4 regions of the Bacillus sp. FSL H8-0534 genome follow, and region 1 is predicted to be linked to each of the others. Evidence: riboswitches for the same ligand, from Rfam matches in the RefSeq annotation. Region 1 holds a riboswitch; each other region holds the start of a gene.
The links. Region 1 has a riboswitch for S-adenosylmethionine ahead of MHH71_RS00905 (M20 family metallopeptidase). Riboswitches for the same ligand answer to the same signal wherever they lie in the genome.

Region 1 (2,205 bases):
TGATCATAAGAATCATCGTCTTGTAAATGTTGCGGTAACGAGAGCAAGAGGAAAGCTCATTCAGTTATCGGACTGTCAATATATGCGGAAAAATCTTTCTAGAAAACAAGCGTTATCTCACTTAACTTCTCACATAGAAAGACACGGAAATGTATATGATCGTACAACATCACGTCCATTGTTAGAACGAAAAATTACAAAACGCTTGAGATGGTTTATGCAAATGAATTTGGAAGAGACGAAAGCATTATTAAAAGACATTCTGTCAGCAAAACAAAAAATTATTATTTCGCTCCCAAGTACAAGACAAGTAGATAAAAGGGTATGGCAGGCGTTAATGCGTACAACAGCGCAGGTAACAATCTATAGCGATGGACCAATTCCATTAAAAAATGTGAGAGTACAAAGGCAAAATAAATCACTCCCATTTGTATGTATTGATGATGAGATCTTTTGGGTAGGTGCTCCGTTAACATCGCAAATGATGTTTGAAGGAAGTCCAGAATTCCCTTATATATGTGCAAGAATGCAGGCGCCTGAAACGATTGGCGTTTTAAAAGGATTTTTAGATATTCGTTAAAATCAGATCGGAATTCCTTGACATTTACTCGGAATAAAACTAGAATGAAAATAATTTAATATAATTTTATGAAAATAAAAACGATTTTCTTATCACGAGAGGTGGAGGGACTGGCCCTATGAAACCTCGGCAGCGGATTCAATATGAATACTGTGCCAATTCCAGCAAGTGAAAGACTTGAAAGATAAGAAAGAAGGCCATTTTTGAATCTGTATGTTCAAGCCTCTTTCTATCTTTTAGAAAGAGGCTTTTTTATGTGCAAATTTAAAGGAGGAATGGGAAATGGGAACAAAACAAGTAACGTCACACCGAAATAGTATTACGGAAAGTATAGAAAGAAATAGAGAAAAATACTTAAAAACAAGTCATGATATACATGCGAATCCTGAAATTGGTAATCAAGAATTCTTTGCATCTAGAGCGTTAAGTTTACTTTTAGGAAGTACAGGATTTCAGCTTCAGCACAATATCGCAGGACATGAAACAGGATTTATTGCACGGAAAAGTTCAGGGAAACAAGGGCCGACAATTGCCTTTTTAGCAGAGTATGACGCTTTGCCTGGATTAGGCCATGCGTGTGGTCATAATTTAATTGGTACAATTAGCGTTGCAGCAGCCATTGCATTATCGGAAACAATTGAAGAAATCGGCGGTGAAATCGTTGTATTCGGAACACCAGCAGAAGAAGGTGGGCCGAATGGAAGTGCAAAAGCAAGTTATGTGAAGGCAGGTTTGTTTAACAATATTGATGCAGCACTTATGATTCACCCTAGTGGAAAAACAGCAACAACAAGTCCGTCACTCGCAGTTGATCCACTTGATTTTCATTTTTATGGAAAGTCGGCACATGCGGCTGCTTCACCTGAAGAAGGAATTAATGCATTAGACGCGGTGATTCAGCTTTACAATGGGATTAACGCACTTCGTCAGCAGCTTCCATCAGATGTGAAAATTCATGGTGTCATTACTGAGGGTGGTAAGGCACCGAATATTATTCCGGATTACGCATCAGCCCGTTTCTTTATTCGAGCAGCAACACGTAAAAGATGTGTTGAAATAACTGAAAAGGTACGAAATATTGCAAAGGGAGCAGCTTTAGCTACAGGAACAACAGTAAAAATCAATCAATTTCAAAATGAAATTGATGAATTATTAGTGACGAAGACATTTAATGAGGTGGTTGCTGAGGAATTAGAAAACCTTGGTGAAGATGTAAATCGTAAAGAGAGACTTGGAATCGGTTCAACAGATGCAGGAAATGTGAGTCAAGTCGTACCAACGGTTCATCCTTATATTAAAATTGGGCCGGATAATTTAGTTGCACATACGAATGAATTTAGAGAAGCAGCTCGTTCGGAACTTGGCGATAAAGCATTAGTTACATCCGCAAAAGTATTAGCGTATGTAGCATATCGATTAATTACAGAAGAAGGAACGCTTGATCAAATTAAGGAGGAGTTTAGAGGGGCGCAGCGAAATCAGTAATGTGATTAGTATTGGAGAAGTAGTTTTCTAGAATTCTATTTAGATAAAAAAGGTTTGGAGAAATCTCTAAGCCTTTTTTAGTTATAAAAGTTGGAACTTATTATTTAGATAACTATCTCTATTGGTTCCATTGGCTTGAA
Region 2 (2,205 bases), 3.5 Mb from region 1:
CTTCACCAATAAATTGCAACTTTACAACCTTGCCTTCCGGATACTTCTCTGCTAAATGTTCAATTGCTTCATCCGCATCTTCAGAATCTGTTATTTGCTTAACAAAACGCTTTGTAATCTCCTGCTGTGGATTACGGAATACATCTAGTACAGGACCAGTCTCCACAATTTTTCCTTTTTCCATTACCGCAACACGATTACAAATTTTTTGAATCACATGCATTTCATGTGTAATCAGTACAATTGTTAATCCAAGACGTTTATTAATATCTAATAGTAAATCTAAAATTTGATCTGTGGTTTCTGGATCAAGTGCTGATGTCGCTTCATCACACAAGAGCACCTTTGGATTATTCGCTAATGCTCTTGCAATCCCAACGCGTTGCTTTTGCCCGCCGCTCAATTGAGATGGATACGCATCACCTCTACCTTCTAATCCAACAAGATGAATCAACTCATCCACACGCTTTCTTCGCTGCACTTTATCTACACCTGCAATTTCAAGTGGAAAAGCGATATTTTCACGTACAGTTCGTGACCACAGTAAGTTAAAATGCTGAAAAATCATTCCAATTTCTTGTCTTGCCTTTCGAAGTTCACTCCCTGTAATTGTGGAAATAACTCGATTAGCTATCGTAATCTGTCCGGAAGTTGGCTTCTCTAATTGATTAAACAATCGAATTAAAGAACTTTTCCCAGCACCACTATATCCGATAACACCAAATATCTCACCTTTCTCTATTTTTAAATTGGCGTTATCCACAGCAGTGACATCACCGCTTTTTGACTTATATATCTTCTTTACATTCTCTAATAGAATCATGGTGTATCACCCCTTTTTGATTTAAAAAGCGCAAGCGGCTTGCTCAGAACAAGAGGGCGTTGGAACCCCTGACATAGAGGCGCTTTTCACCTCGCAGGAAGGGGTGAAACGACCGAATGTTCTAGCCGCTGGAGCTAGATTTCTTAAAACGCATAAGCGGCTCTTTTTATTATTCGAACATCCTCCTCATTCAAACAACAAAAAAACCTTTCTGCCTCTAGAATGAGCAGAAAGGTTTATATGCGTATATCAACATTATCCCTTTCTCTCATCTCTCAAAGCATTTGCTTTGCAGGAATTGGCACCATTTCAACATAAAAGTTGACGGTTGCCGGGTTTCATAGGGCTCAGTCCCTCCACCTCTCTTGATAAGAGAAATCAGATTCAATTTTCGTCTGATTTGAAATTTATGAAATTGTCTATATTTTATGAATTGAATTGTATCAATATACACCCACTATGTCAACAGGAATTTTCACAAAAAACGAAACTTCGGAATATTAAGCACCTACCGGCATTGGTTTACATATATGAAACACTGATTCAAATAATAGCATCGTGCGATACGTTCCAGAATAGTGTACACGCCCATTATTAATTAAAGTTTGTAACCGAATATTCCCAGTAACTAATCGCTGTAGGTCTTCCTCCCCAAAACAAACAATTTGTTCTGTTCCCTCGGTTCCTTTCAAAATTTGTATATACTCTCTTGAGATTTGAAGTGAATAACACTCAGCTCCCAAACGGATATTAATTATTTTTTCTCCTTGCCGTAGAAGTGGCTCTAAATGATATTGGCTATTGGCATACGTTACAAATGATTGAAGCAACGAATATAATCCCATTCTAATCACATCCTTCATATCACTTTCTACTAAATACCATTCCATCTTCTTAAAGGGCAATCCTGTTACTTTCTCTCGACAAATAACGTATCACTTCTATCTTTCAGGCGTATTTCCCAAGAAATATGTCGAGGCGGCAAAAACATTGCCGCCTACTGTAATTCCGTATATAAATATTCAACTGAATGAAATGCATATATTTTCTTCATAAGTGTTCCCCGCTCAAATACGAGTAAACAAGGTACACTTTCTACCTCATATTCTCGCGCTAAGTGCGGAGCGTAATTTAAATCTAGCATTCCTATTTCCAAATTAGATATAGTAGCTTCTACAACTGTTAACATCTTCTTTGCTAATTGGCATGTTCCACACATCGGTGTATATACATATAACACTGTTTTTTCTTGGTCTGCTATTAAAGCTGTAGCTTCAGCACCTGTCCAGTCAATCACTTCTATCATTCCTTACCGTAAATATTCTGTATAAACGTCAATGTCAGCTCCCCATAATACGTTCGCTAAATGATTAGAAGGAGCA
Region 3 (2,205 bases), 4.4 Mb from region 1:
TATATGGTTCTACCCCTTCTAGTACCCATAGCTTTGTAAATACTTCTACAAAATTACTCCATGTTTTTTCAATATGATAGAATAAAATATTTCGTTTCTCTTCTTCTCTTGATAGTGCATTCAACAATAAATTTGCAATAAATTGACCAAGGTCAAATCCAAGCGGTCCAAATGTTGCAAACTCCGGATCAATCACCTTCGTTTCAGAAGGTGATGAAAAAATACTACCTGTATGTAAATCACCATGAATTAACGCTTCTTTTCTAGTTAAAAATTTATATTTATACTGCGCTACCTGTAATTTTAATTTCTTATCACACCAAAGTTCATCTAAGACAGGTTGCAATTCTTTCTCATAATCGTTTGTTTCATAGTTTCCAAACGGATCTGTAAACACAAGATCTTCTGTAATTTTACAAAGATCAGGATTTACAAACTTTCCGTCTAACACCCTTTTCTCTTCTGCTGGTAGGCCAAAATCTGACGTATAGAACAAAACATGTGCTAAAAAACGTCCAATATGCTGAGATAAAAGCGGATAGTCTTCCCCTTCACTCAATCCTTTACGAGTAATTGTAAGAGTTGACAAATCTTCCATTACTGTCACAGCTAACTCTTCATCATGACCATATACTTTCGGAACGTATTCTGGTACATATTTTGCAAAAACTTGTAATGCTTGACTTTCAATTGTGGCTCTACTTAACGAAAGTGGCCAGCTTTCTCCAACGACTTTTGCATATGGAAGAGCCTGTTTTACGATAATACCGCGTTCTCCATCATGGAGCCTAAATACATAATTTAAATTTCCATCTCCTATTTCATGACAAGTTACCTTTGCCTTTTTCTCAAAGTATCCATGCTCTTTTACATATTGAACTGCTGTTTCTTCTGTTAATGAACGATATCCCATTTTCTTATCCCCCTTTTTTAATTCAGAGGTTTTTCATCATAAGAAAAACCTCTTTCCATGAAGAAAGAGGTTTGAAGTTCAGCTTCTCCCCTCTTATCTGTCAGAAAGCTATCCTTTCTGCTGGAATTAGCACCGTGCCTTTTTGGCGCATAAACGCCCCATCTCACAATGGTATTACGGTCGGTTGCTGGGTTTCATCGGGCCAAATCCCTCCACCTGCTCTTGATAAGAGTTGCATAATTTATTTGAATTTTTAACTTTCTGCTACAGACTATAACAAGAATAAAAATCATTTGTCAATATTTTTTATTTATATAATTCTGGACGTCGATCAGTAAAGACAGGAATTCCCTTACGTACTTCCTTAACTTTTTCTAAATTTAGCTTCCCATGTAAAATAGATTCTTCTTCTCCTGCTTCTACTACAATTTCTCCCCATGGATCAACAATAAGAGAATGTCCAGCAAACATATTATCCGGATCCTCTCCTGCTCTATTACATGCAACCACATAACATTGATTTTCTACCGCTCTCGCTTGAAGAAGTAAACGCCAATGTGCTAAGCGAACAAGCGGCCATTCTGCTACAACGAATAATACATTTGCCCCTCTTACAGTATGAACACGCATCCATTCTGGAAAACGAATATCGTAACAAATTGTCCCCCCGCACTGCACATCATCTAACGTGAACTCACCGGTTCCATCACCAGCTATTAAATACTTATGTTCGTCCATTAACTGGAACAAATGTACTTTACTATATTCATTTTGCACTTCACCTTCGCGATTCACAACATACATCGTATTCGTAACACCTTGTTTTGTTTGCTTTGCAACAGAACCCCCAACAATATTCACCGCAAATTGCTTCGCCCATTCTGATAGAAGTTCTTTCGTTTGTATTCCTCCTTCATCTGCAATTTCAGGAAGTCGTTTTAAATCATAACCAGTCGTCCAAAGTTCTGGTAATACAATAACGTCTGGTTTTCTTTGCATCGCTTCTCCTATTTTTTTCTTTGCATTTTCAATATTTGTGTTCACATCACCAAAAGCAATATCCATTTGAATACATGCGACTTTCATTTTATCCGCCCCATTTTCAATTATTTTTTCTTTACAAAAACTTGGAAAGGTTATATCATTTGTCACTAGAATTGTAACAACTTTCAAAAGAGGTGGAAAGTATGAAACATTTTCAACCTTCCGAGATTGTAACATCCTTACCAACACAGTTTTTCGCTTCACTTGTTGCAAAAGTTAACAAAGTAGTTGAAGCAGGTCACGATGTT
Region 4 (2,205 bases), 2.8 Mb from region 1:
AAGATCAGATGTTAAAGTAAGTCGATCGATTTGTTTTGATTCATATAAATTAACGGCTGTTGAATGATCTTTGACGATATTAAAATTAATTTCTTCAAGTTTCACATTATCCTTATCCCAATAGTTGGTATTTTTCTTAAACTTAAAGCTTTGTTCATGTTTCCAATCACTTAATGTAAAGGCTCCATTATAGATAAGCTTATTATCTTCTAATGCATATTTATCACCTTGTGATTTAAAGAATTCTTCATTAATCGGTAAAAATGTTGGGAATGCCGTTAAGCTAATGAAGTATGGAACTGGACGCTCTAATTCAACTTCAAAAGTGTGGTCGTCGATTGCTTTTACACCAAGTTGATCAGCCGAAAGCTCTTTACTATTAATCTTTTTTGCATTTTTTATATCAAAGAATAAAAAGGCATATTCAGAAGCTGTTGCTGAATCAACTGCACGTTGCCAAGCAAAGACGAAGTCCTTCGCTGTTACGGGTGTACCATTTGACCATTTGGAATCTCGTAAATGGAATGTATATTTTGTTTTATCCGGACTCACTTCATGAGACTTTGCAACACCAGGCACAGGTTTGTTTCCTTCACCAAGGTTATATAGACCTTCAAATACGTTTCTCATTACTTGACCAGAGTCAGTATCTGTAGCGCGTGCAGTATCCATTGTGCGGATTTCTGTACCAGCAGCTAAGTTCAATACTTGTTTATCAGGTGCTTTATCTTTTGCTTTTGCTCCGCTTGCATCGTCTTTATAGTTACCGCATCCTGTTAATAAAATACTTGCTCCTAAAACAGATGCGACAGCAGGTACAAATTTCTTTTTCATGTAAAATTCCTCCCTAAATTGTTTGGGTATTAAAAAAATAGTTAATGAACAACTTTGAGGGAAAGAAAAAATCCCTCTTTTCTTATCGAGAAAGAGGGATTTTTGTTTACAAGGCATGTGCCTGTATATAAACGAAGTCCCTCATTCTATCTTTCAAGCATAATGCTTGCAGGAAGTGGCACAGTATTCAAAGTGAACCTGTTGCCGAGGTTTCAAAGGGCCAGTCCCTCCACCTCTCTTGATACAATGAGTAAACATAGTAATTTGTATTAATTTTTTTGTTTCTTTGATTATTCAAAATCTTACACCCGGATAAATGAACTGTCAATGAAATGGAATATGGTTTAAATTTTCAGTCTATTAAATAGGGATATAAAAAGAAAGAGCACTGTGCAATTGCACAGTGACTCTCGTTTTTAAAAATCAAAATTATCAGGGTCTGGACCAACGCCATCTTCATTTTTGTATATTGCCGCTGTATCGATGCTGCGGTATCCATTTTTAATAGCTGCTTTTACAGAATCAATTACTTCTGTGCCATCTTCAACTTTAAAAAACACCTAAGCCAAACCAAGGCGTTTACACCGTTATGTAATGTTGTGTAAGCTTGTGAATTTCATATTAATTCCCTCTAGCTTTTTTATTGGTTGCTTCAATTGCTTGATAAATAATCTTCGAAAAATTATTTTCATATAGAACTTTTAAACCTTCTGCAGTTGAACCACCTGGTGTTGTCACTTGTTCACGAAGCATAGCTGGATCTTGTTCTTGCTCAAGCATAGCAGCAGAACCAGCAATCATTTGGATAACAAGATGTTTTGCTGTTGCTTCATCGATTCCATAGCTTTTTGTTGTTTCAATTAAACCTTCAGCAAAATGGTAAAGGAAGGCAGGTGCACTTCCAGTAACAGCGGTCAGCTGATGAACTTCTTCTTCCGTGCATAGCTGTGCTGTACCAATCCCCTTTAAGAGTAGTTGTAAAGTTTCTTGATGTTCAGCATTTACGAACTGTCCCATTGTATATAGAGAAATAGACTTTCCAATTGTCGCAGCTGTATTTGGCATAATCCAGGCAACAGGTGTACCTTGAGGAAGTTTTTCTTCTAAGTAAGATGGACCAATCCCGGCAGCAACCGTTACAACAAATTGATTGGTTAGAAGAGGAGATAACGCTGCTAATAATTGTTCATGTGCAGCTGGTGGCATCGCCAAAACAATGGTATCAACAGTTTTGATATGTTGAGTCCAATCACTCGTAATGGAGGTATTATATTTTTTCTCTAATTGTTTAAGCTTTTCTATGTTACTCCGATTGGATACGATAATTTTTTCAATGTGTTCGTTACTTGTTTTGAGAAGTCCAGCAAAGAT

Region 2: linked by a shared signal. The riboswitch ahead of MHH71_RS18615 (methionine ABC transporter ATP-binding protein) and the one ahead of MHH71_RS00905 (M20 family metallopeptidase) in region 1 are both predicted to bind S-adenosylmethionine.
Region 3: linked by a shared signal. The riboswitch ahead of mtnK (S-methyl-5-thioribose kinase) and the one ahead of MHH71_RS00905 (M20 family metallopeptidase) in region 1 are both predicted to bind S-adenosylmethionine.
Region 4: linked by a shared signal. The riboswitch ahead of MHH71_RS14925 (peptide ABC transporter substrate-binding protein) and the one ahead of MHH71_RS00905 (M20 family metallopeptidase) in region 1 are both predicted to bind S-adenosylmethionine.

What each region holds. Positions count from the first base shown of each region.
Region 1 is NZ_JBBOUC010000001.1:152,284-154,488, forward strand. Features, by position in the region: gene MHH71_RS00900 (AAA domain-containing protein) at 1-580, shown strand, start outside; SAM riboswitch class I at 667-771, shown strand; gene MHH71_RS00905 (M20 family metallopeptidase) at 863-2,065, shown strand; partial or broken gene MHH71_RS00910 (IS1595 family transposase) at 2,155-2,205, shown strand, end outside.
Region 2 is NZ_JBBOUC010000001.1:3,700,113-3,702,317, reverse strand. Features, by position in the region: gene MHH71_RS18615 (methionine ABC transporter ATP-binding protein) at 1-823, opposite strand, end outside; SAM riboswitch class I at 1,089-1,198, opposite strand; gene MHH71_RS18610 (hypothetical protein) at 1,324-1,668, opposite strand; gene MHH71_RS18605 (thioredoxin family protein) at 1,821-2,129, opposite strand; gene MHH71_RS18600 (toprim domain-containing protein) at 2,133-2,205, opposite strand, start outside.
Region 3 is NZ_JBBOUC010000001.1:4,564,313-4,566,517, reverse strand. Features, by position in the region: gene mtnK (S-methyl-5-thioribose kinase) at 1-913, opposite strand, end outside; SAM riboswitch class I at 1,004-1,145, opposite strand; gene MHH71_RS23370 (carbon-nitrogen family hydrolase) at 1,220-2,086, opposite strand; gene MHH71_RS23365 (pyridoxal phosphate-dependent aminotransferase) at 2,101-2,205, shown strand, end outside.
Region 4 is NZ_JBBOUC010000001.1:2,926,140-2,928,344, reverse strand. Features, by position in the region: gene MHH71_RS14925 (peptide ABC transporter substrate-binding protein) at 1-834, opposite strand, end outside; SAM riboswitch class I at 978-1,082, opposite strand; partial or broken gene MHH71_RS14920 (aldo/keto reductase) at 1,278-1,429, opposite strand; gene proC (pyrroline-5-carboxylate reductase) at 1,456-2,205, opposite strand, start outside.